Regions from separate parts of the Paractinoplanes abujensis genome, predicted to be linked through region 1. Evidence: riboswitches for the same ligand, from Rfam matches in the RefSeq annotation. Region 1 holds a riboswitch; the other holds the start of a gene.
The links. A riboswitch is a leader RNA that binds a small molecule or an ion and turns the genes downstream of it on or off. The one in region 1 is predicted to bind thiamine pyrophosphate.

Region 1 (11,927 bases):
GTCGGGGCGGCCGGCCTGCGGATGGCCCGGCGGCGCGCCCACCCGCCACGCGAGGTGGAACCGCCCGACGTCGTTCTGCAGGAGGCACCGGTCCGATGACGACGACGAGCGGTTACGAGGCGTACGAGTCGGCCGGTGAGCTGCTGCGCGCCCTGTCGGCACCGATCCGCGTGGCGATCGTGGCAGAGTTGGGGGTGGGCGAGCGCTGCGTCCACGAGTTGGTCGAGAAGCTAGGCGCACCGCAGCCACTGGTCTCCCAGCACCTGAGGGTGCTGCGCGGCGCCGGGGTGGTCCGGGGTGCACGCCGGGGCCGGGAGATCGCATACTCGCTGGTGGACGATCACGTGGCGCACATCGTCGCCGACGCGGTCAGCCACGCGAGGGAGGTCAGGTCGTGAGTACCGAGCAGAACGTCGCGCAGCGCAACACCAAGCAGCGCTCCGCGGTGAGCGCCGTGCTGTCGGAGGCCGAGGGTTTCTACAGCGCGCAGGAGCTGCACGCCCGGCTGCGGGAACGGGGTGAGCGGGTCGGCCTGACCACTGTCTACCGCACCCTGCAGGGGCTGGCCGACGCGGGCGAGATCGACGTGATGCGCCCGCCCGGCGGCGAGCACCTCTACCGCCGCTGCAGCCAGGGTCACCACCACCACCTGGTGTGCCGCGAGTGCGGCCGGGCAGTCGAGGTCGAGGGCCCGGCGGTCGAGTCGTGGGCCGACAAGGTGGCCAGCCGGCACGGGTACGTCGACGTCTCGCACACCATGGAGATCTTCGGCACCTGCCCGGACTGCGCGGCCAAGCACTGAGTGGGATTCTGTGCCGGTGAAGCCTTACGCCGACCGGCTGCCCACCGCCGTACGTCAGCTCCTCACCGACATCGTCGTGGTTCTGTGGGTCTATCTCTGGGTCCGCGCGGCTCTGTGGGTCAACGACATGGTCGAGAAGCTGGGCGTGCCGGGCGCCAAGCTGGAGAGCGCGGGCGGTGGCATCGCCGACAACCTGACCGACGCCGGCAACAAGGTCGGTGACGTCCCGCTCGTGGGCGACCAGCTGGTCAAGCCGTTCACCGGCGCCGCCGAAGCCGCCCGCTCCTTGGCCGAGGCGGGCCGTCAGCAGCAGGACGTCGTCGACACGATGGCGATCGTCGTGGCGCTCGTGGCGGTGGCCGTTCCGCTGGCGCTCGTGCTCTTCGGGTGGCTCCCGCTGCGGCTGCGGTGGATGCGCAGGGCCGCGGTGGCTTCCGCCGTACGGGATCAGCCCGCCGGACGCGACCTGCTGGCCCTGCGCGCGCTGGCCTCCCAGCCCTTGAACCGCCTGGCCAAGCTGGGCCCCGACATCGCGCAGAGCTGGCGCAACGGTGACGCCTCGGCGGTCGACGCGCTGGCCGAGCTCGAACTCAAACGGCTCGGCCTGCGGTCTCGCCGGGGGTGACGTCCTCGCCGCTGACCTGCTCGTCCTCCTCCTCGGCGTCCTCGTCGATCCAGTTGCGGCGGAAGAACGGGAAGGCCGCCCAGAACGTCAGGAAGAAGACGGCCGCGATGCCCGCGAAGACGAACGCGATCCACCGGGTCAGGATGAAGTCGAGCACCAGCAGCACGCAGGAGACCATCGACACGAGCAGGAACGCGAGGCCGCCGCTGAGCAACCGATGGGCGTAACGCACCAGTTCGGGCTTGCGGCCCTGACGGAACAGCGCCCGGTGGAACGCGACCGGCCCGATGATCATCGCGGTCGAGGCCGCGGCGGCGAGCAGCGCCACCACGTACGTGTCCTTCTGGAACTGCGTGACCCGCGGGAAACCGCTGCTGAAAGGCAGGGTCAGCAGGAACGCGAACAGGATCTGGATGCCGGTCTGAACGACCCGCAGTTCCTGCAACAGGTCAGCGAAATTCCGGTCCCACCGCTGCTTCTCGGTCTCGTGCCCGAGCCGTGCCTTCTCACCCGACATGACGCTGCGGTTTCCCCTGAATCAACGGAAATCAAACTACGCCTATCCGGGCGAGGGCGGCGTCGGCCAGCGCGGCGGAGGCTTGCTCGGGCACCCAGTGGCTGACCCCGCGCAGTGCGACCATCTGATAGTCCGCCTCCACCCAGTCCCGGGTGCGCAGGGCGGCGGTGAGTGAGACCACTCCGTCCTTGTCGCTCCAGACGTACGTGGTGGGGACCCGGATGATGCCGGGGGTGTCGGGCGAGCTTCCGGTCGTCGCGCGATACCAGTTCAGGCCGCCGGTGAGCCGGCCCGGATCGGTCTGCATCGACTCCACGTACTTGTCGCCCCCGCCCCCGATCGGCCGGAACATCGCGCGCAGCACAGCGCCGTCACGTGCCAGCAGGAACCGCTCGGCCACCTGGGACTGGAAGACTTTGAAGTACGCCATCCGCGCCCGCTGCGACGCCCGTACGCGCAAAGCCAGGCCCAGCGCCTTGGGGTGCGGCACCGACACCGCGGTCAGCGTGCGCACCCGCTCCGGGTAGCCCGCGGCCAGCCACCAGCCCACGACCGCGCCCCAGTCGTGCCCGATGACGTGCGCGGACTCGATGCCGAGGGCGTCCAGCACGGCCACCGCGTCGGCCGTCGGCTCGGACATGCGGTAAGCCCCGACGTCGGCCGGGCGCGCGCCGGGCGAGGTGCCGCGCTGATCCACGGCGTACGTCCGTAAGCCTTTGGCATGCAGCCGCGGCGCGAGCAGATCGAACTCGCGATGATCCTGCGGGAAACCGTGCAGCAGGAGCACCGGCTCGCCGCCGGCCGGGCCACCCTCGTAGACGTCGAAGGTCAGGCCCCGCGCCTTGATCTCCATGTGATCACTCCCTCGCTGTCCCTGGACCGCCGCCGGTGTTAAGTTCATCGAAACACACAGGTTTTTCCGACAGGGGAGCGCACAGCGCTGAGAGTGCGGGCAACCGCAGACCCTCGCACCTGATCTGGGTAATGCCAGCGCAGGAAGTTCGGTCTTTCTCCAGCCGCGCCGTGTCCGGGTTCACGCCCGGCGACGGCGTGCGTCTCCTCCCGGTACCCACTGGGAGGTTCTCACATGAACACCAACCGTTGGCGGACGATCGACATCGTCATAGCCTCGATCGTCGCCGTGGCCTTCGGCGTCATCTTCTGGGCCTGGGGCCTGCTCTACAACGGCCCCGCCGATGCCATCCCCCTGCCCGGCCGCGCCCTGCTCTACGGGGTGTGGCTGGTGCCGGCCGTGCTGGGCGCGCTGATCGTGCGCAAACCCGGCGCCGCCTTCTACACGCTGTCGCTGGCCGCCCTGGTCTCGGTGGCGATCGGCACGAGCTGGGGCTGGACCATCGCCGTGCAGGGCCCGCTCGAAGCCCTCGGCGCCGAGCTGGTATTCGCCCTCTTCGCCTACAAGGTGTACCGCCTGCCGGTCGCCCTGCTGGCCGGGGCGGCGGCCGGCATCGTGGCCGCGGTCTACGACGTCTTCGTCTGGTACCCGGACACGGCGTGGGGTTCTTTCCGGATCCCGTACGTGCTCCTGACCGCGGCGTCGGCGCTGGTCATCGCGGGGCTCGGCAGTGTGCTGCTGACCCGGGCGCTGGCCCAGACCGGCGTCCTGGACCGGTTCCCGGCGGGCCGTTCGCGCGCGCTCGTCTGATTTGGTGTCATTCAGTTATGAGTGAGGTCGTCCTCCGCGGTTTCGGCTGGCGGCACGCTGGTCGCCGGGCCTGGGCCGTCCGCGAGGTCGACCTGACGATCACCCACGGCGAACGGGTGCTCCTGCTCGGTCCCTCCGGGGCGGGCAAGAGCACCCTGCTCGCGGCGCTGTCCGGCCTGCTCCCGGAGGACTCGGGTGAGGCCGAGGGCACAATCGAGATCGACGGCCTCGACCCGCGCAAAGCCCGGGAGAAGTCCGGCATCGTCTTCCAGGACCCGCAAACCCAGCTCGTGATGGCCCGCAGCGGCGACGACGTGGCGTTCGGGCTGGAAAATCGCGGCGTGCCGGCCGCGCAGATCTGGCCGCGGGTCAGCGACGCGCTCGACCGGGTCGGCTTCCCCTACCCGATCACCCGCTCGACCAGCGCACTCTCCGGCGGCGAGGCCCAACGGCTGGCGCTGGCCGGCGTGCTGGCCCTGCGGCCGGGGCTGCTGCTCCTCGACGAGCCGACGGCCAACCTCGACCCGGCCGGCGCGGCCCTCGTACGGGAATCGCTCGGCTCCTTGCGCGACACCACCACGGTGCTGGTCGAGCATCGGGTGGCCGAGGCGTTACCGCTGGTCGACCGGGTGGTGGTGCTGGAACCGGGCGGCGGGATCCGGGCCGACGGCGCGCCCGAAGTGGTGTTCGCGGCCTACGGCGACCGGCTCGCCGACGAAGGCGTGTGGGTTCCGGGTTTCACGATTCCGCCACTCAAGTCGGCCACGGCGGCCACCCCCGACCTCGTACGGGGGGAAAATCTTGCGCTGGCGCACCGGCTCGCGCCGGTGACGCTCGGGGTGGGCACCGGCGAGGTGCTGGCGGTGACCGGGCCCAACGGAGCGGGCAAGTCGACGCTGGCGCTGCTGCTGGGCGGTCTGCTGGCGCCGACGTCCGGGCGGATCAGCGGATTCGGCGACCGGCGCCCGCCACACAAATGGCGGGCGGCCACACTGACCGGGCGGATCGGGTCGGTCTTCCAAAACCCGGAACACCAGTTCGTGACATCCCGGGTCGCCGACGAACTGGCGGTGGGCCCACGCCGGCTGGGCCGCCCGGCCGCGGCGGTCACGACGGTGGTGACCGACCTGCTCGACCGGTTGCGCCTGACCAAACTGGCCGGAGCCAACCCGTACACCCTCTCCGGTGGCGAGGCCCGCCGCTTGAGCGTGGCCACGGCGCTGGCCACCGCGCCCCGGCTGCTGGTGCTCGACGAACCGACGTTCGGCCAGGACCGCAAAACGTGGATCGAACTGGTGACGCTGCTGGCCACATTGCGCGACGACGGCCACGGCATCCTGGCCGTGACCCACGACGACGACTTCGTGCAAACCGTGGCCGACCGCACCTTCCCCCTGGGCGAGGCCCGCTTGCGCGACCCCCTCCCCCAACGCCGGCGGCCCCGGCCATGACCCTCCTCCCTCGCTTCACGCGCCGGCGGTCGCGCCCATGACCCTCTCCTTGCAGCCGATCGCTGATCCGTCGGCGCCGCTGGCCCGGCGCAACCCGGTCGCCAAGCTGGCCGCGGCCATGCTTTTCTCGCTGCCGCTGCTGGCCACACTCGACCCGCTCACCCCCGCCATCGCCCTGGCCATCGAACTCGCCGCGGCGCCGTTCTTCGGCGTCCGCTACTCCACGCTGGCCAAACGCGCCTGGCCGGTGCTGGTCGCATCGCTGGGCCTGCTGGTCACGATGGTGCTGTTCTCGGCCAACCGCACCGGCACGCTGCTGCTCGACCTGGGCCCGTTCGACGTCACCACCGGCGTGCTGACCTCGGCGCTGGGCCTGATCCTGCGACTGTTCGCCGTGGCCGTCCCCGGCGTGCTTGTCTTCGCCACCACCGACCCCACCGACCTGGCCGACGCCCTGGTGCAGAACGCAAAGGCCCCCGCCCGCTTCGCCATCGGCGCGCTGGCCGCCTTCCGCCTGCTCCCCCTGCTCGGCACCGAATGGCAGATGCTGACCCTGGCCCGACGCGCCCGAGGCATCGACGCCGGCAAAAACCCGATCGCCGCCGTACGCCTCTTCGTCTCCACAGCCTTCGCCCTGCTGGTAGGAGCCCTCCGCCGCGGCGGCCGCCTGGCAGTAGCAATGGACGCCCGCGGCTTCGACTCCGGCGTGCCCCGCACACACGCCCGAAAGCAGACCTTCCACCCCGCCGACACAGCCCTGGTCACCGGCGCAGTCCTGCTGTCCGCGACAACCCTGGCCGTGACGATCGCCCTAGGCCTGTTCCGCCCCATCATCTGACCCCCGCAGCAAACACTCACCTCGCACCTTCCAAGCACCTGGCGGCACAGCATCCACCCCGCCCCGCTCACTGCCGGCCAAGGACGCGCGAGACCACCCAGACACCCCTATCCGGCGGCGTACGGAGTGCTCAATCCCCCGCAACGAACGCTCACTACAACCCCACGTCGGCGGCCTGGGGCCTGTCAAACGAACGGTGTAACTGCGGTTAGTTGTCGGTCGGGTTGAGGCGGCCTTCGAAGGTCATCTCGAAGGCGTTGAGGGCGGGTTTCCAGCGGATCGCCCATCGGCGTCGTCCGGTGCCGGTGGGGTCGAGGCTCATGACCGCGAGATAGACACATTTCAGCGCAGCCTGCTCGTTTGGGAAGTGCCCGCGAGCCCGGACCGCGCGGCGGATCCTGGCGTTCACGCTCTCGATCGCGTTGGTCGAGCACACGATTTTGCGGATCTCGACGTCGAAGGCGAGGAAGGGCACGAACTCGGCCCAGGCGTTGTTCCAGAGCCGGACGATCGCCGGGTAACGCTCGCCCCAGGCCTCGACGAAATCGCCGAAGCGGGCCTTAGCGGCGGCTTCGGTGGGTGCGGTGTAGACCGGTCGCAGGGCTTTGGCGATGGCGTCGTAGTGCTGTCGGCCGGCGTAGCGAAACGAGTTGCGCAGTAGGTGGATCACGCAGGTTTGGACGACCGCGAGGGGCCAGGTCTGCCCGATCGCGTCGGGCAGGCCTTTCAACCCGTCACAGACGACCATCAGCGCGTCGGCGACACCACGATTCTTCAGCTCGGTGAGCACCTGCAGCCAGAACTTGGCGCCTTCGCCGCCGTCACCGGCCCAAAGCCCGAGGATGTCGCGGGTGCCCTCGACGGTCACGGCCAACGCGACGTAGACGGGCCGGTTGGCGACTTTGCCGTCGCGGACCTTCACGTGGATCGCGTCCAGGAAGATCACCGGATAGACCGGGTCGAGGGGCCGGTTCTGCCACTCGGCCATCGCGTCGAGGACCCGGTCGGTGATCGTGGAGATCGTCTGCCTCGACACGTCAGCGCCGTAGACCTCAGCCAGATGCGCCTGGACCTCCCCGGTGGTCAGGCCCTTGGCCGACAAGGAGATGACCATGTCCTCCACCCCGGTCAGCCGGCGCTGGCGTTTCTTGACGATCTGCGGCTCGAAGCTGCCGTCACGATCACGCGGGACGCTGAGTTCCACCGGGCCGACCTCGGTCAGCACCGTCTTGGACCGGCTGCCGTTGCGCGAGTTCCCGCCGTTCTTGCCAGCCGGGTCGCCCTTGTCATAGCCCAGATGGTCGGTGATCTCGCCGTCCAGGGCGGCCTCGACCACGCGTTTGGTCAGCTGCTGCAGCAGACCACCTTCGCCGGTCAACTGCAGGCCCGCTGCGCGGGCCTGCTCAACCAGCCGGCCGACCAGCTCAGCATCCACCCCGCCGTCGGCCTGGTCCTTCTTCTTCGGCACCGCGGCAGTATCCACGGCAGCTGTCGTGTCCGTCATCAGGTGCTACTCCCTTGATCAGGAGTTACACCGTTCGTTTTACAGACCCGCGGCCTGCGTAAACACTCGACCCGAGCTCTCATGACGCAGCATTGGCCGGGGCGGGCCGAAGGCCGGGACGAGACGAAGGCCGGGAGTGACCGAAGGCCGGGACGGGACGAGGGTCGCGGTACGGCGAAGGTCGCGGCGTGACGAAGGCCGGGGTGCGGCGAAGGTCGAGGCGTGCCGAAAACCGGGAGTAACCGAAAGCCGGGACGGGACGAGGGTCGCGGTACGGCGAAGGTCGAGGCGTACCGAAAACCGGGAGTAACCGAAAGCCGGGACAGGACGAGGGTCGCGATACGGCGAAGGTCGAGGCGTACCGAAAACCGGGAGTGACCGAAGGCCGGGACAGGACGAGGGTCGCGATACGGCGAAGGTCGAGGCGTGACGAAGGCCGAGATGCGGCAAAGGCCGGGGCGTAACAGAAGCAGAGGCGTCGCCGGAGGTCTGCGCGTGACCGAAGGAGGCACGTGCCAGAAAGGCTGGGGCGTGACCCAAGCTGAGGCGCATCAGAGGCCAGGGCAGGGCGAAGCGGTGAGACAGCCCGGTGAGGCGAAGGACGAGATGATGCAACCGAACAGAGTGTCGCCGAAGCCGCAGCCTACGTAACGAGCTCTCACCACGCGGCGTTGGCGGGGCACGGCGTAGACCGGGGCGTGGCAGAGCCCGGGGTGCGACAAATGCGGGGCTGCGACGGATGCCGGGGTGCGACGCCGGACAGGGCACGACGCCGGCCGCGGCGCAGACTAGAGCCCGACGCAGACCAAAGCCCGACGCAGGCCGCAGTGCGACGCAGGCCGGGGTGAGGCGCAGGCCGCGGCGAGGCGTAGGGCGGGGCGAGGCGCAGGCCGGGGCGCGACGCAGGCCGGGGCGCGACGCAGGCCGGGGCGCGACGCACGACGAAATCAGGCCCTGCAGGATGGCCATGCCGCTCAGGGTGACGATCAGTGAGGGCACGCCGAAGGTGACGACCACGGCTATGGCGTTGAGCATCAGTGGGCCGGCGCCGGAGGTGACGGAGACGTCCAACTGGCGGGCACGGCACGGGCCAGGGCGCGGCGCAGCACGGACCAGGCCGCAGCACGGACCAGGCCGCAGCGCGGGCAGCATGCGGCAGGCCGCGGACCAGGGCGCAGCGCGGGCAGAATGCGGCTGGCCGCGGACCAGGGCGCGACGGAGTTCACGGTGCGGCGACCGGGGGCGCGACGGAAGCGGAGACGCACTGAAGCCCAGGCGTGACGGATCCCGAGGCGTAGCAGAGGCCACACCGTGGCGGAGGGCGGGGTGAAGCGGTGAGACAGCCCGATGAGGTGAAGGAAAAGATGATGGGACCGGAGAGAGTGTTCTCCGAAACCGCGGCGGGCCCTCGACGAGGTATGCAGCCCAGCTGTGCCTTCTGAGCGACGCCGCCGGATTCCCGCCTCGTGATGACAGTCCCTTCCCGCACCGAAAAAAGGCGTTTTACGGCCCCGGACACAGCACGGTGAGTTGCACCCGCCGGTAGCTTGAAAGCGGCATCGAGTTTCACCGCAACCACGGCCCGACGGCAACCACACAAATTCAATAAAATGTAACGAGCGCGAGTCGCAATCGAAAGCGGAAGCGACATCCCCAACGGCGTCTTCCCCCCACGCCGCCGCGAAGCCGCAGCAGATTCAGAAGCGGCAGCAGATTCCGCAGAGAGCCTCGCCGTGCGCTGCTGCACCGGACGACGGAGCTGCACAACCGGACGACGACCAGAGGGCCAAACCAGCGCAAGGTTCTGCTCCACCCACCGCGCCTTCTCTCTGTGCCGCTGGCGCAAACCCCACGCCCGGCGCCGCTCATGGTCACGCCGAAATTCGTCGTTGCCCGGCGAATAATTGCGCGCCCGGGTCCGATCCCGCATGCCGGCAACAGCAGCCCGGCTGAACAACGACAGCTGACCCATACCAATATTGTCCGCCGCCCACCCAGCCGGATGTCAGTATTCGATCATGCCATTCTTGTCGACAAGAAAAGAAAAAGTAGAGGCGCGGAACGGCGGCCGATCGGGCCGTGAAATCGTTACCGTGAAATCACCGGCCCGGACGACGCGGCGGCGTGATTCGGGGTAGGCGCGGTCGAGTCCCTCGTCTCGGTCGTCGGCGGCCGGCCTTGTCACAGGCTGGCTTTGTCCCGGCTGGCTTGTCGCCGGCTGGCTCCTGTCCCCGGCTGGCTTCGGCGTCGCGGCCACTGGAGCACTGACTCTGTCGCCGCAGCCACCGAAGCACCGACCCTGCCGCCGCAACCACCGAAGCACCGACCCTGCCGCCGCGGCCAAAGGAGCACCGACTCTGACGCCGCAACCACCGAAGCACCAACCCTGCCGCCGCAACCACCGAAGCACTGACCCTGCCGCCGCAAACACCGGAGCACTGGCTTTGGTGCAATGGCGCCACCGGAGCGCTGCCGGTCGGGGGCCGGAGTGGGCCCGGTCCGCCGGACACCCCGCTCACGGCTTACTTTCGTCAGTAGTGGGAGCGGGAAGCGCGTGGATAGCCTGACCGGATGGGCAGACGCCGGGAGTGGGCGGTTGACGGGAGCACCGCGGCGGTTCTGGTGGCGCCGGTCGTGGTCAACCACGTGATGAGCGCGAACCCGGTCGGCATCCTGGGATCGCTCGTGGCCGGGGGTGTCATTGCGGCGACGGCACGGCGGTGGCCGCTCGTGGGGTGGCTCGTGGTCGTGGTCGGGACGCTTGTGGACGGGAACTTCGTGTTCGCGCTGCCGGTGATGAGCTACCTCGTGGGTTTACGGACCGAGCGCATTCGGGTGGTCGCGGCGGCGTTCGTGGTCGTGGCGGCGGCCGGCACGGTGCTCAACTTCGTCGTGCTGGGCACGAGTCAGGCCGAATGGTTCTCGCTGACGATGATGCTGGTGCTGCTGGGTGTGTTCCCCTGGCTGGCGGGCCGTTACCGGGCGCAGCAGGCGCGGCTCATCTCGGCCGGGTGGGAGCGGGCGGCGCGCCTGGAGTCGGAACGGCGCATGGTGCGACTGCGCGAACGTGCGCGGATCGCTCAGGAGATGCACGATTCGCTCGGGCATGAGCTGAGCCTGATCGCGTTGTCGGCCGGTGCGCTCGAGACGACGCCGGGTCTGGCCGGCAAGCAGAGCGCGGCGGCGGGGCGGATCCGGGAGTCGGCCGCGACCGCCACCGACCAGCTGCGCGAGATCATCGGCGTGTTGCGTGAGGACGGTGAGCCGGCGCCGACGTCGCGGGACGACATCGCGGCGCTCATCGCGAAGTCCCGCGCCGCCGGGATGACGATTCTCGTGGAGACGTCGGGTGAGCTGCCGAGAAGCGCCGAGCGTACGGCCTATGAGGTGGTGCGCGAGAGCCTGACCAACGCGAGCCGGCATGCGCCCGGTGCCACCGTACGGGTAACTCTGACCGACGACGGCGAGGCGTCGACGATCACTGTCGTCAACGATGCCCCGGAGCGCCCAGCGGGACGGAAAACGCACGGAGCGGAGCGTCTGGGTCTGGTGGGGCTGCGCGAACGCGTACGGCTGAACGGCGGAACCCTTCTCGCCGGGCCGACACCGACCGGGGGTTTCCGCACCGTGGCCGAGGTCCCGCGGGCGGGCGCGCCGGCTCACGAGGAGGCCGGGGAGAGCGAGATGCGCCGCCGGGCCCGCCGGAGCCTCGCCGCCGCCGTGCTCACCCCGGCGGTGCTGGCGCTGGTGACGGCGCTCGGCTACTACCCGTTCGCGGTGGCCGGTTCGGTGCTGGAGGAGGCGGCTTTCGAGCGGATGAGCATCGGCACGCCGCGCGGCGAACTGGCCGGGGTGCTGCCGTCGCGGGAGGCGCCGGGCGACAAGCAGGCGGGGTGCGAGCTCTACAGCGACGGCAACTTCCCGATGGCCGACGCCGCGTACCGCCTGTGCTTCACCGACGAGCGTCTGAGCAGCAAGGAACGGCTCAAGTGAGCGAACGCGCAACGGGTCGGTCAGAGGGAGGGCGCGGATGAGTGTCCGGGTGTTGATCGCCGACGACGAGGCGATGATCCGGGCGGGGATCCGCGCGATCCTCGACAACGTCGACGGGATCGAGGTGGCCGGGGAGGCCGCGGACGGCATCGAGGCGGTCGACCTGGTCCGGCGGCACCGGCCGGCGGTGGTGTTGCTCGACATCCGGATGCCGCGGCAGGACGGGTTGTCGGCCGCGCGGGAGATCCGGCGGCTGGTCCCGGAGTCCGGGGTGCTCGTGCTGACCACGTTCGGCGAGGACGAGTACATCGTGCAGGCCATCGCGGCGGGGGCGGCGGGCTTCCTGCTCAAGTCGAGCGACCCGCGGGAGCTGACCGCGGGGATCCGGGCGGTGGCGGCGGGTGCGGCCTACCTGTCGCCGCGGGTGGCGCACCGGGTCATCACCGATCTGGCCGGTCCGCGGCTGGGCGCCGGGGCCGCCGCGCGATCCAAGGTGGACGTCCTGACCGATCGTGAGCGCGAGGTGCTCGCTCT
Region 2 (11,927 bases), 710 kb from region 1:
GGTGGACGCCACGGCGTGGAACCGCCGCGGGATCCGCCCCGCGGAGAAGGCCAGCCGCCCCGCGACCACCGCGTGCCGCATCGCCGACGCCATCTCGGCCGGCGCCGCAGCCCGGGTGATCGCGCTCGCGATCAGCACCGCGTCGCAGCCCAGTTCCATGGCCAGCGCGGCGTCGGAGGCCGTCCCGATGCCCGCGTCGAGCACCACCGGCACGTCGACGCTCTGCCGGATCAGGCGGATGTGGTGCGGGTTGGAGATGCCCAGCCCGGAGCCGATCGGCGACCCGGCCGGCATCACCGCGGCGCAGCCCACATCGGCCAGGCGGCGGGCCAGGATGGGGTCGTCGCTCGTGTACGGCAGCACCCGGAACCCGTCCCCGACCAGCGTCTCGGCCGCCTTGAGCAGCTCCACGCCGTCGGGCAGCAGGGTTCGTTCGTCGCCGATCACCTCGAGCTTGACGAGGTCGGTCTCGAAGGCGTCCCGGGCCAGGTGGGCGGTCTTGACCGCATCGCCCGCCGTGTAGCAACCGGCCGTGTTGGGCAGCACCGCCACTCCGAGCCGGTCGAGCATCGGCAGCAGGCCCGGCCCGGCCGCGTCGACCCGGCGCAGCGCCACGGTGACCAGCCCGGTGCCGGACGCGACGATCGCCTCCTCCAGCGCGGCCAGGCTGTTGGCCCCACCCGTCCCGAGAACGAGACGGGACTTCTCGAAGAACTCCATCGTCAGCCTCCCTGGGCCGCGGTCAGCACCTCGACCACGTCGCCGGCCGCGAGCCCTGTCAGCCCCCAGGTCGACCGGGGCACCACCTCGCCGTTGACCGCGACCGCGACCCCGCGCCGGGCCTCGGTGATCGCCTCGACCAGCGCCTGCACGGTCGCGGCGTCGCTCTCGACCACGTTCCCGTTGACTGTCAGCTTCATGAGAACCTCCGCGGCGCGAAGTCGCCGGGAGTGTCGAGACCGTCCAGCACCAGCCCGGCCACCAGGTCAGCGGTGACCGGCGCGAGCAGGATGCCGTTGCGGAAGTGTCCGGCGGCCACGATCACCCGGTCGTCGAGCCGCCCCAGCAGCGGCGCGTTGTCGGGCGTGCCGGGCCGGTGCCCCACGGTGGTCTCGGCCAGCTCGAACTCGGCCAGGCCCGGCACCAGCTCCAGCGCCGCGCGCAGCAGTTCGTGCACGCCACCCGCGGTGACCAGCCGATCGGCCCGCTCCTCCTGGGTCGCGCCCACCACCACCTCGCCGTCGGCCCGCGGCACGATGTAGACCTCGCAGCCGTCGAGCACGTGCCGCAGCAGCCCGGGTTCACCCCGCAACCGCAGCACCTGGCCTTTCACGGGCCGGATGGGCAATCCGGTCAGCGCCGCCGTGCCGCATCCGGCCGCCACCACGACCTGCCGTGAGTCCACATCGGCGAGCGACTCCACCCGCTTCACCACGATCCGCGTCCCCAGCCGTTCCCGCAGCGCGTGCACGACTTTGCGCGGGTCCACCTGGGTCTCGCGAGGGGCGAGGACCCCGGCCCGTACGCGGGGGGAGAGCGCCGGCTCCAACTCGCGCAGTTCGGACGGCCGCAGCAGGGGCAGTTGCTGCCGGGTCCAGAGACGCGCGCGCTGGGCCAGGTCGTCGGCCGTCAGCGCCAGGCCGAGGGTCCCGGTGTCGTCATAGCCGACGTCAACCCCCAGTTCCCGGACGTACGCGGGCCAGAGCTGGGCGGATCGCTCCAGGAGCGCGATCAGGGCCGGGTCCTCGTGCTCGGACTCCCCGCCCGGCGCCAGCATCCCGGCCGCCACGTGCCAGGCGCCCTCGTCCCCGCCGTCCAGCACGGTCACGTCGGCCCCGCGCCGCACGAGCCGCCACGCGATGGACAGCCCGATGATCCCGCCCCCGACGACCGTGATGTCGCTCATGACAGCACCTTCGGGCAGCCGGACAGCGCCTTCAGGAACTCGGCCGTCGCGCCGGCGGGGTCGGCCACGACGGCGGAAATGGCGGCCACCCCGTAGCAGTCGAGCTCGGCCACCCGGGGTGGTGTGATGCCCGCGATCGCGATCACCGGCGTCTCCGGCACGGCCCGGGTCACCGCCGCGACGCCCGCGGGCCCGATCGGCTCCGGCAACCCGGTCTTGCTGCTGGTGGCGAAGGCCGGCCCGACCCCGAGATACGTCGCCCCGTCGGCGACGGCCGCGCGTGCGGAGTCCGGATCGCGGCAGGTCGCGCCCACCACCGGGCCGGGCCCGAGCACCCGGCGGGCGGCCGCCACCGGCAGGTCGTCGGCGCCCACGTGCACGCCGTCGGCCCCGGCCGCGAGGGCCACCCCGATCCGGTCGTCGACCAGGCACAGCGCCCCGGCCGCCCGGCACAGCTCGAGCGCGGCGGTCGTCAGGGCGTACGCCTCGCGGTCGTTGGTCTTGACTCTGATCTGGACGGCCACCGGGCCGTGGCCCAGCACGCCCCGGACGACGTCGAGCGAGTCGGTGACGATGTGCAAACGCGGCAACAACAACTGTCGCTCCTCCCTGCGCCGGCATGATCCGGATCAGGTTCGACGGTCGGGGGCCGCGTCAGCCCCCCTCTCAGCCCGGTGCACCGGACTCCCGTGGGGTTGTGTTGCCTCGGACCATAACCCGGCCGAGGCCCAAAAAACTAGCGCACGTCCCAGACCGGCTCCGGGGTCTCGACGACCTCGCCGTCGCCCTGGAACAGCACGAAGCGATCGAAAGACCTGGTGAACCAGCGATCGTGGGTGACCGCGATCACCGTGCCCTCGAATTTGTTCAGCCCCTCCTCCAGCGCCTCGGCCGAGGCCAGGTCGAGGTTGTCGGTCGGCTCGTCGAGCAGCAGCACCGTCGCGCCCGACAACTCCAGCATCAGCACCAGGAAACGCGCCTGCTGACCGCCGGAGAGCGTGCCGAACCGCTGGTCGCCCTGGGCCGACAACTCGTACCGGTTGAGGGCCTTCATCGCGCCCGCCCGGTCCATTCCGGACCGGTGGTCGTCGCCGCGCCACAGGATCTCGACCAGGGTGCGTTCGAGCAGCTCGGGCCGGTCGTGCGTCTGCGAGAAATGCCCGGGCCGCACCCGCGCGCCGAGCCGGGCCACCCCGTTGTGCGCCACGTGGGCCAGGGGTGCGCCGTCGACCGGTTTGTTCTCGGCCTCGGGGTCGCTGCCACCGGCCGCCAGCAGCCGCAGGAAGTGCGACTTGCCGGTGCCGTTGGCGCCCAGCACGGCAACCCGGTCGCCGTACCAGATCTCCAGGTCGAACGGGAACGTCAGGTCTTCCATCTCGAGCTGCTCGCAGATCACCGCGCGCTTGGCCGTCCGCCCCCCGCGCAGGTTCATCCGCAGCGACTGCTCCTTGGGCGGTGTGGGCGGCGGACCGGCCTCCTCGAATTTGCGCAGCCGGGTCTGCGCGGCCTGATAGCGCGAGGCCATGCCGTCGTTGAAGGTCGCCTTCTGCTTGAGCGACAACACCAGGTCCTTGAGCTTCTGGTGTTCCTCGTCCCAGCGCCGGCGGTTCTCCTCCATCCGGTCGTGGCGATGCACGCGCGCTTCGTGCCACGAGGCGAACCCGCCCGGATGGGTCCAGGCCGTGCCGCCCTCGACGGCGACGACCCGGTCGGCCGTCTGGGCCAGCAGCTCCCGGTCGTGCGAGACGTAGAGCACGGATTTGGGCGACTCGCGCAGCCGCGCCTCGAGCCAGCGTTTGCCGGGCACGTCGAGGAAGTTGTCGGGCTCGTCGAGCAGCAGCACCTCGTCGTCGCCGCGGAGCAGCAGGTCGAGCGCGAACCGCTTCTGCTGGCCGCCCGACAGTGTCCGCACCGGACGGTGGCGCACTTCGTCCCACGGCTTGGCCAGGATCGCGACGGCCACCGTGTCGAAAAGCACCTCGGTGTCGTAGCCGCCGATCTCACCCCAGTGGGCCAGAGCGTTCGCGTACGCCAGTTGGCTGCGCTCGGTCTCGTCGAGCGCGGCGGTGGCCCGGGCCAGGCGCTCACCGGCCGCCCCGAGCTCGGGCTTGACCAGCGACAGAGCCAGATCCTCCAGCGTACGGTCGTCGCCGATCATGCCGATGAACTGGCGCATCACGCCGAGGCCGCCGGAGCGCGCGATCGTGCCCTCGGGCAGCGCGAGATCGCCCGCGACCATGCGCAGCAGCGTCGTCTTGCCCGCGCCGTTCGGCCCGACCAGCGCGACCTTGGCCCCCTCGCCGACCCGGAAGGCGACGTCGGCGAAGAGCCGGCGCCCGTCGGGCAGCACAAAACCGGCTCCGGCGACATCCACGTAACCCATGGCGGCAATCATCCCGGCCCGGGCGGCGGTAGTCAGCCGGTTTTCCGGGTCACCTTGAGCACTCGGAAGCCCTTCTGGCTGGCCGTACGCTCCACTTCCCAGCCCTTCTCGACCAGCCAGGTGTGCAGCGAGTCACCACCGAGATTCCGGTTGATCACCAGCCAGGCCACACCCCCGTCGGCGAGGCGCGGCAGCCAGCGTTCCATCAGCGCCCGCAACTCGCTCTTGCCGACGTGGGTCGGCGGGTTGCTCCAGATCTGGTCGAACGTCACCCCGTCGGGCACCTCGTCGGGCTCGGTCACCCGCACCCGCGCCGACAGTCCGAGCGTCCCGGCGTTCAGCGCGGTCAGTTCGCGGGCCCGCGAGTTGACGTCGACCGCGTAGACGATCGCCGCCGGGGCCTCCGCGGCCAGCACGCAGGTGATCGGGCCGTAGCCGCAGCCGAGGTCGAGAAAGGTCCCCCCGGCGTCGGCCGTGGGCAGGTCGCCCTTGCGCAGCAGCACGGCCGTGCCCGGGTCGAGCCGGCCCGCGCTGAAGACGCCGGCCGCGACGGCCAGCCGGTAGTCACGGCCGGCCGCGCTGAACTCGATCTCGCCGCGACGGTCGGGGGTGGCCGGCTCGGCGCTGAAGTAATGATCCGCGCTCACCCGACCAGTCTGCCGCCGCACAACGCGCGAGCGCGCATCGGGGTGCCGCACATTCTGTGCGTTCATCGATCACCGTGCGCTTCTAGCCTGGTCGGCATGCGGTACGGCACCCCTTCTCGACCAGCCCACCGCGCGACCGCCGACGGCGGCCTGGTGCTCCTGGTCCGCGGCATCGGATCGGGCGGACAGCACCGGCCGCCGCCGGCGCCACTGATCCCGCGTGTCCCGGTTCAGCGCGGCCGGCGGCGGGCGGTGGTCGCGCTCCCCACCGTCGAACCGCAACGGGCCGTGCAATGGCTGACCCAGGGCCTGGCCGGGGTCATCCTGCTCGGCCTGGTCATGATGGTCGGCCTGCTGGTGACGGGGTCCGACCGGCGGCAGCAGGAACCGGCCGGCGCGCAGCCGCCCGCGCTGGGCGACGTCTTCGGCCCGAGTGACGTGTTGCGACCGGCCGGCGCCGCGGGGGCCTACCGGATCGAGATGCGGCACTTCGGCCGGGACTGCGCCGACGCCACCACCGGCAACCTGGGCGGTCTGCTGGACCGCCACGGCTGCTCCGAGGTGGTGCGGGCCGGGCTGATCTCCCCGTACGAGGGATATCAGGTCACCGCCGGGGTGTTCGCGCTGGCCGACGCCGGGGCCGCCGCCGCTGTCAACGATCTGGTTCGCGAGCAGGTGGTGGGCGGGCTCGGCGGGTTCCGCACGCTGCCCGCGACCTCCGGCGACCCCGAGGCGGCCTCGGTGGGCTGGCACGTGCGGGACAACCTGCTGCTCTACTGCGTGATCACCCGGCCCGACGGCGCACTCGTGCCCGACGACGACCCGTACGCGAAAAGGATCACCGCCGAGATCGTGGACAACCACCTCGGCGGGGCCGCCCTCTGAGCCCGCTCAGGCCCGCAGCCGCCGGGTGGCCTCGGCCCGGCTCGCGTAGGCGTCCTCGGCCGGATAGCCCACCGCGATCAGCGTGAGCCCGTGGGCCGGGGCCACGGTGACCTCACTGGAGCGTTCCGTACGGGTGAGCAGCGTCGACGGCCAGCCCGGATCGCGGCGCCCGTCCCCCACCGCCAGCAGCGCCCCGACCAGGCTGCGCACCATCGACTGGCAGAACGCGTCGGCCTCCACGGTGGCCACGACCACCCCGTCGGGGTCGCGCCGCCAGTCGAACCGGGTGATCGCCCGCACCGTGGTCGCGTGCTCCTTGCGCTTGCAGTAGGCCGCGTAGTCATGCTCGCCGGTCAGCCCGGCCGCCGCCACGGTGAGCCGCCCCACGTCGAGCGGACGGACCCATCCGATCGTGTCGTGCCGCCGCAGCGGTTCGGGCCCCCACACGGTGTCGGCCACCCGGTACTCGTACCGCCTGAAGGTGGCCGAGAAGCGCGCGTCAAAAGTCTCCGGCACCGGCGTGATCGCCTTCACGCGGGCATCCGACGGCATCAGTGCGGCCAGCCTGCGCAACAGCGACCCCTCGAGCTCCGCATAGGCCTCGACGGGCAGGTCGATGTGGCACACCTGACCCGAGGCGTGCACCCCCGCATCCGTACGACCGGCGACCGTGAGGCCGAGCGGAGTGTCCGCACCCACCAGCCGTCCCAGTGCCTCGACCAGCACACCGGCGACCGTGCGCCGCCCCGGCTGGACCGCCCAGCCCGAGAAGTCCGCGCCGTCGTACGAGACGTCCAGCCGCAAGCGGACGGTTCCGGTCATCGTGGCGCTCCCTGAGAAAAGAAAAGGGCCCGGCTCCCCGTACGGGGTGCCGGGCCCAATTTCGCAGAACTACTTGGCGTCGGTGTCTTCGCCCTCGGCCTTGTCGCCGGGACCCTCGGCACCCTTGTCGCCGGAAGCGTTCACCGGCGGCTCGGCGTCCTGGTCGGCGGCGGTGTCGGCCTCGGTCGCGTTCGAAGCCGGCGTCTCGTCCTCGCGGGCCAGCGCCTCGACCTTGTCCTGCTGCGCGGCGGCCTTGCGGGCCGTCCGCTTGGCCGGGGCGGTGGTCGCCGCGACCTGCAGCTCCTCGACCAGCTCGATGACGGCCATGGGAGCGGCGTCACCCTTGCGCGGGCCGGTCTTGGTGATCCGGGTGTAGCCACCCGGCCGGTTGCCGTAACGCGGAGCGATCTGCTCGAACAGGGCGTACACGACGTCCTTGTCCTTCACCGTGGCCAGCACCCGGCGACGGTTGTGCAGGTCGCCGCGCTTGGCCTTGGTGATGAGCTGCTCAGCCAGGGGGCGCAGCCGGCGCGCCTTGGCCTCGGTGGTCTTGATCTTCCCGTGCCGGAAAAGCTCGGTGGCCAGGTTGGCCAGGATGAGCTTCTCGTGCGCCGGGCTGCCGCCGAGGCGGGCTCCCTTGGTGGGCGTGGGCATTTCCAATGCTCCTTGTAAAAGGCGTACCGGGGGCTCTTAGAGCTGCTCGGTCTCGCGGTAGTCGTCGGTGTCGTAGTCCACGTCGCCGAACGAGTCCACGACGTGCGCGGGGTCGAAGGACGGCGCGCTGTCCTTGAGGCCCAGGCCCATTCCGGCGAGCTTCATCTTGACCTCGTCGATGCTCTTCTGACCGAAATTCCTTATATCCAGAAGGTCGGCCTCCGTCCGCCCGATGAGTTCACCAACGCTGTTGATGCCCTCACGCTTGAGACAGTTGTACGACCGGACGGTCAGGTCGAGCTCCTCGATCGGCAGCGCCAGGTCGGCCGCGAGCTGCGCGTCCTGCGGCGACGGGCCGATGTCGATGCCCTCGGCGGTCTCGTCCAGCTCCCGGCACAGGCCGAACAGCTCGACGAGGGTCGAGCCGGCCGAGGCCAGCGCGGTGCGGGGCGAGATGGACGCCTTCGACTCGACGTCGATGATCAGGCGGTCGAAGTCGGTGCGCTGCTCGACACGGGTCGCCTCGACGCGGTAGGTCACCTTCATGACCGGCGAGTAGATCGAGTCGACCGGGATGCGGCCGATCTCGGCGCCGGCGCTCTTGTTCTGCGCCGCCGTGACGTAGCCACGGCCCCGCTCGACGGTGAGCTCCATGTCGAGCCGGCCCTTGCTGTTGAGCGTGGCCAGCTTGAGGTCGGGGTTGTGCACGGAGACACCGGCCGGGGGCTGGATGTCGCCCGCGGTGACGTCGCCGGGGCCCTGCTTGCGCAGGTACATGCTGACCGGCTCGTCGTGCTCGGAGCTGACGGTGAGCTCCTTGACGTTCATGACCAGCTCGACCACGTCCTCCTTGACACCGGGGATCGTGGTGAACTCGTGCAGGACGCCGTCAATCTTGATGCTGGTGACCGCCGCACCGGGGATGGACGACAGCAGGGTACGCCGCAGCGAGTTGCCGAGGGTGTACCCGAAACCCGGCTCCAGGGGCTCGATGGTGAACCGGGAGCGGGTCTCGCTGATCGACTCCTCGGAGAGGGTCGGCCGCTGGCTGATGAGCACGCAATTCTTCTTTCTGTCAGGCCACCCACTATTTGATGGCCGTCCGATGATGCAGCCCGGTGCCGACCACGCGGCCGGCACCGGGCAGAGCTGCTACTTGGAGTAGAGCTCGACGATCAGCTGCTCCTGGACCTGCGTGTCGATGACAGCGCGGGCCGGGAGCGAGTGAACGAGAACCTTCATCTCGCTCGGGATGGGCTCGAGCCACGCCGGCACGGGCCGCTGGCCGGCCTGCGCCTGGGCGACGACGAAGGGGGTCATCTCCTTCGACTTCTCCCGCGTGGTCACGATGTCGTGCTCCTTGACGCGGTACGACGGAACGTCGACCTTCACGCCGTTGACCAGGAAGTGGCCGTGCTTGACCAGCTGCCGGGCCATGTCCCGGGACTGCGCGAGGCCGGCCCGGTAAACGACGTTGTCCAGACGCGACTCGAGGATCTGCAGCAGCACCTCACCGGTCTTGCCGGGCTTGGTGACAGCCTCCTCGTAGTAACCGCGGAACTGCTTCTCGAGCACGCCGTAGACGCGACGGGCCTTCTGCTTCTCGCGGTGCTGGAGCAGGTACTCGGTCTCCTTGGTCCGGCCACGGCCGTGCTGGCCGGGCGGGAAGGGACGCGACTCGAACGGGCACTTGGGCCCGTCGCACTTGCTGCCCTTGAGGAACAGCTTCATCTTTTCGCGGCGGCAGCGCTTGCAGTCCGCACCTGTGTAACGAGCCATTGTCTCTGTCTCTCCCTCAGACCCGGCGGCGCTTCGGCGGGCGGCAACCGTTGTGCGGCTGCGGCGTGACGTCACTGATCTGCCCGACCTCGAGGCCGGCGGCCTGCAGCGAGCGGATCGCGGTCTCACGGCCGGAGCCGGGACCCTTGACGAAAACGTCGACCTTGCGCATGCCGTGCTCCATGGCCCGGCGCGCGGCGGCCTCGGCGGCCAGCTGCGCGGCGAACGGGGTCGACTTGCGCGAGCCCTTGAAACCCACCTGGCCGGAGGAGGCCCAGGAGATGACAGCACCGGTCGGGTCGGTGATCGACACGATGGTGTTGTTGAAGGTGCTCTTGATGTGCGCCTGCCCGTGGGCGACGTTCTTGCGTTCCTTGCGCCGGACCTTCTTGACTGCGGCCCCTGCGCGTGCCTTCGGTGGCATAAGTCAGTGCGCTCCTATTACTTCCGACCCGGCTTCTTCTTACCAGCGACCGTGCGCTTCGGGCCCTTGCGCGTACGCGCGTTGGTCCGGGTGCGCTGACCCCGCACGGGGAGACCCCGGCGGTGGCGGATGCCGGCGTAGCAGCCGATCTCGACCTTGCGGCGGATGTCCGCGGCGACCTCGCGGCGCAGGTCACCTTCAACCTTGAAATTGCCCTCGATGTAGTCGCGGAGCTGGACCAGCTCCTCGTCCGTGAGGTCCTTGGCGCGCTTGTTCAGGTCGATCGCGGTGGCGGTCAGTGCCTCGACGGCACGGGTGCGACCGATCCCGTAGATGTAGGTAAGCGCGATCTCCATCCGCTTCTCGCGGGGAAGATCGACGCCGACGAGTCGTGCCATAAGTGGGCATGCTCCTCAGAATCGTTCGGAGGTCTGTGCCCCTCCCACCCCGTCTGCCCGGACGGGCCCCGGCCTCCGCACCGGGGGTGGCCACTCACGTGGCTGGGACGAGCTTGTTCAGATGCCGGATCTGGCAGCTGTACCGGGGACTCAGCCCTGGCGCTGCTTGTGGCGCGCGTCGGTCTTGCAGATGACCATGACGCGACCGTGCCGCCGGATGACCCGGCAGTTGTTGCAGATCCGCTTGACGCTCGGCTTGACCTTCACGGTTTGCCTTAACTCTCAGTCGGACGGGAACTCGGTTCTCCCCGCACCCGTTTACTTGTAGCGGTAGACGATTCGCCCACGGGTGAGGTCGTACGGCGAGAGCTCGACGACGACTCTGTCCTCGGGAAGGATGCGGATGTAGTGCTGCCGCATCTTGCCGGAGATGTGTGCAAGAACCTTGTGACCATTGGCGAGCTCAACGCGGAACATGGCGTTCGGCAGGGGCTCGATCACGCGGCCCTCGATCTCGATGGCTCCGTCTTTCTTAGGCATGTCCTCCGCTACCTGACACTGGGGTTTGGGGCTGGCTGTGCAACGTCTTACCCGAGTACGTTGACGGACTCGGACCAGCCGCGGCACCCGCGGTCTTCGAAGCGCTGAAGACATGCGGGAGTGGACGCTGCGCGCCAGCTAGCCAGTGTACGCGCGCCGCACGGGCCACGCCAAACCGAGGTCGCCCTGACCCGAGGTCGGGTGTGTCGTGACCTTGGAAACCGGACGAAAGCCCCCAGATCACTCGTCCGGGGTGGGCCGACGGGGCTTGGGTGGCAAATCACCACGCGAGATCGCCTCCGCGACGAACGCCTTGCGCTGCTCCTTGGTCGGCTTGGCGGGCAGCTCCCCGGCCGCGATCGCCCGGCGGTAGAGCGACTTGCGTTCCTGCTTGTGGGCGCGCAGGCGGCGCCGGTGCTCCAGCTCGACGGCGTGCTTGCGCGGCTCGCCGTGGGCCAGACCGGCCGCAGTCCGCAGCAGCAGCACGATTCCCCACGGCCCGAGCACCCAGACCGGCCAGTAGAAGACTCCGTCATTGCTGGCCAGGAAGGCGACGCCCCAGATCAGCGTGAGAAACGCGGCCGTCCTGGCCCACGGCCCCCACACGTCGGCCAGCCACGCGCCGGTCGCCTTCTCCTCTACCTGCACCGGGCTGGGCTGCGGCGTGGCCGGCACCACCGGTGCCGCATTGGGCAGGTCGGTCAGCAGCCGGTCGAGGTCGGCGTAGGTCTTGGCCGCGTAGGCACCCTGGACCCGTTCGTCGTACTCGTCGAGGTCGAGGCGGCCCTCCTCGAGCGCCAGCCGCAACTGCTCGGCGACCTTGCGGCGGTCCTCATCAGCCGCCCGCATCTGCTCCCGGCCCATGCCCTCCATGGTGACAGCCCTCATCCAGTACGAGCGGGGTCAGCGCCCGCGCCCGAACCGCTGCCCGAAGAAGCCGAACACCAGCGGGATCAGCATCCACACGGGCCACGGGTAGATCCAGTGCTGCGACGCCACCATCGTGAACAGCCAGACGAGCACACAGACCGCCACCACGCCCGCGTAACCGCCCAGCCAGGGCCGGGCATTGTCCGGGGCGGGCGCCCCGGCGGCGACCGGTGCGGCCGGCGGGGCCAGGGGCTGGATCTGCGAATGCTGCACCGGGGTCGTGCCGGGCAGGTCGTCGAGCAACCCGTCGAGATCGCCGTAGGTTTTGGCCGCGTACGTCCGCTGCAACCGCTCGTCGTACTCGGTGAGGTCGAGACGCCCCTCGTCGAGCGCCGACTTCAACTGCTCCGCGACCTGTTTACGGTCTCCGTCGCCGGCCCGCATCTCTCCCCGTCCCATGCGTCCCAGCATGCCCCAGGGAAACAGCCACCGGTAGTCAGGGCTGACGCGAGGTGACCAGCTCGCCCAGCCGGCCCCGGCCACCGTCGACGGCCGTGGTCACCCAGACGCCGTCCTCGAGGAGGCACATGGTGTGCTCGACGTGCGCGGCCATCGAGTT

Region 2: linked by a shared signal. The riboswitch ahead of BKA14_RS27330 (thiamine phosphate synthase) and the one ahead of BKA14_RS24020 (ECF transporter S component) in region 1 are both predicted to bind thiamine pyrophosphate.

What each region holds. Positions count from the first base shown of each region.
Region 1 covers NZ_JACHMF010000001.1:5,287,041-5,298,967, forward strand. Annotated here, with positions in the region: gene BKA14_RS23990 (metal ABC transporter permease) at 1-99, shown strand, start outside; gene BKA14_RS23995 (ArsR/SmtB family transcription factor) at 96-398, shown strand; gene BKA14_RS24000 (Fur family transcriptional regulator) at 395-802, shown strand; gene BKA14_RS24005 (hypothetical protein) at 819-1,427, shown strand; gene BKA14_RS24010 (DUF6328 family protein) at 1,393-1,944, opposite strand; gene BKA14_RS24015 (alpha/beta fold hydrolase) at 1,976-2,797, opposite strand; TPP riboswitch at 2,859-2,960, shown strand; gene BKA14_RS24020 (ECF transporter S component) at 3,032-3,607, shown strand; gene BKA14_RS24025 (ABC transporter ATP-binding protein) at 3,625-5,058, shown strand; gene BKA14_RS24030 (energy-coupling factor transporter transmembrane component T family protein) at 5,096-5,896, shown strand; gene BKA14_RS24035 (IS256 family transposase) at 6,105-7,400, opposite strand; gene BKA14_RS24040 (sensor histidine kinase) at 9,972-11,393, shown strand; gene BKA14_RS24045 (response regulator) at 11,431-11,927, shown strand, end outside.
Region 2 covers NZ_JACHMF010000001.1:5,999,988-6,011,914, forward strand. Annotated here, with positions in the region: gene BKA14_RS27315 (thiazole synthase) at 1-720, opposite strand, end outside; gene thiS (sulfur carrier protein ThiS) at 723-920, opposite strand; gene thiO (glycine oxidase ThiO) at 917-1,906, opposite strand; gene BKA14_RS27330 (thiamine phosphate synthase) at 1,903-2,502, opposite strand; TPP riboswitch at 2,496-2,607, opposite strand; gene BKA14_RS27335 (ABC-F family ATP-binding cassette domain-containing protein) at 2,643-4,289, opposite strand; gene BKA14_RS27340 (class I SAM-dependent methyltransferase) at 4,322-4,936, opposite strand; gene BKA14_RS27345 (hypothetical protein) at 5,033-5,821, shown strand; gene truA (tRNA pseudouridine(38-40) synthase TruA) at 5,828-6,643, opposite strand; gene rplQ (50S ribosomal protein L17) at 6,713-7,297, opposite strand; gene BKA14_RS27360 (DNA-directed RNA polymerase subunit alpha) at 7,334-8,356, opposite strand; gene rpsD (30S ribosomal protein S4) at 8,450-9,076, opposite strand; gene rpsK (30S ribosomal protein S11) at 9,093-9,500, opposite strand; gene rpsM (30S ribosomal protein S13) at 9,518-9,898, opposite strand; gene rpmJ (50S ribosomal protein L36) at 10,049-10,165, opposite strand; gene infA (translation initiation factor IF-1) at 10,217-10,438, opposite strand; gene BKA14_RS27390 (DUF1707 SHOCT-like domain-containing protein) at 10,679-11,326, opposite strand; gene BKA14_RS27395 (DUF1707 SHOCT-like domain-containing protein) at 11,342-11,767, opposite strand; gene map (type I methionyl aminopeptidase) at 11,805-11,927, opposite strand, start outside.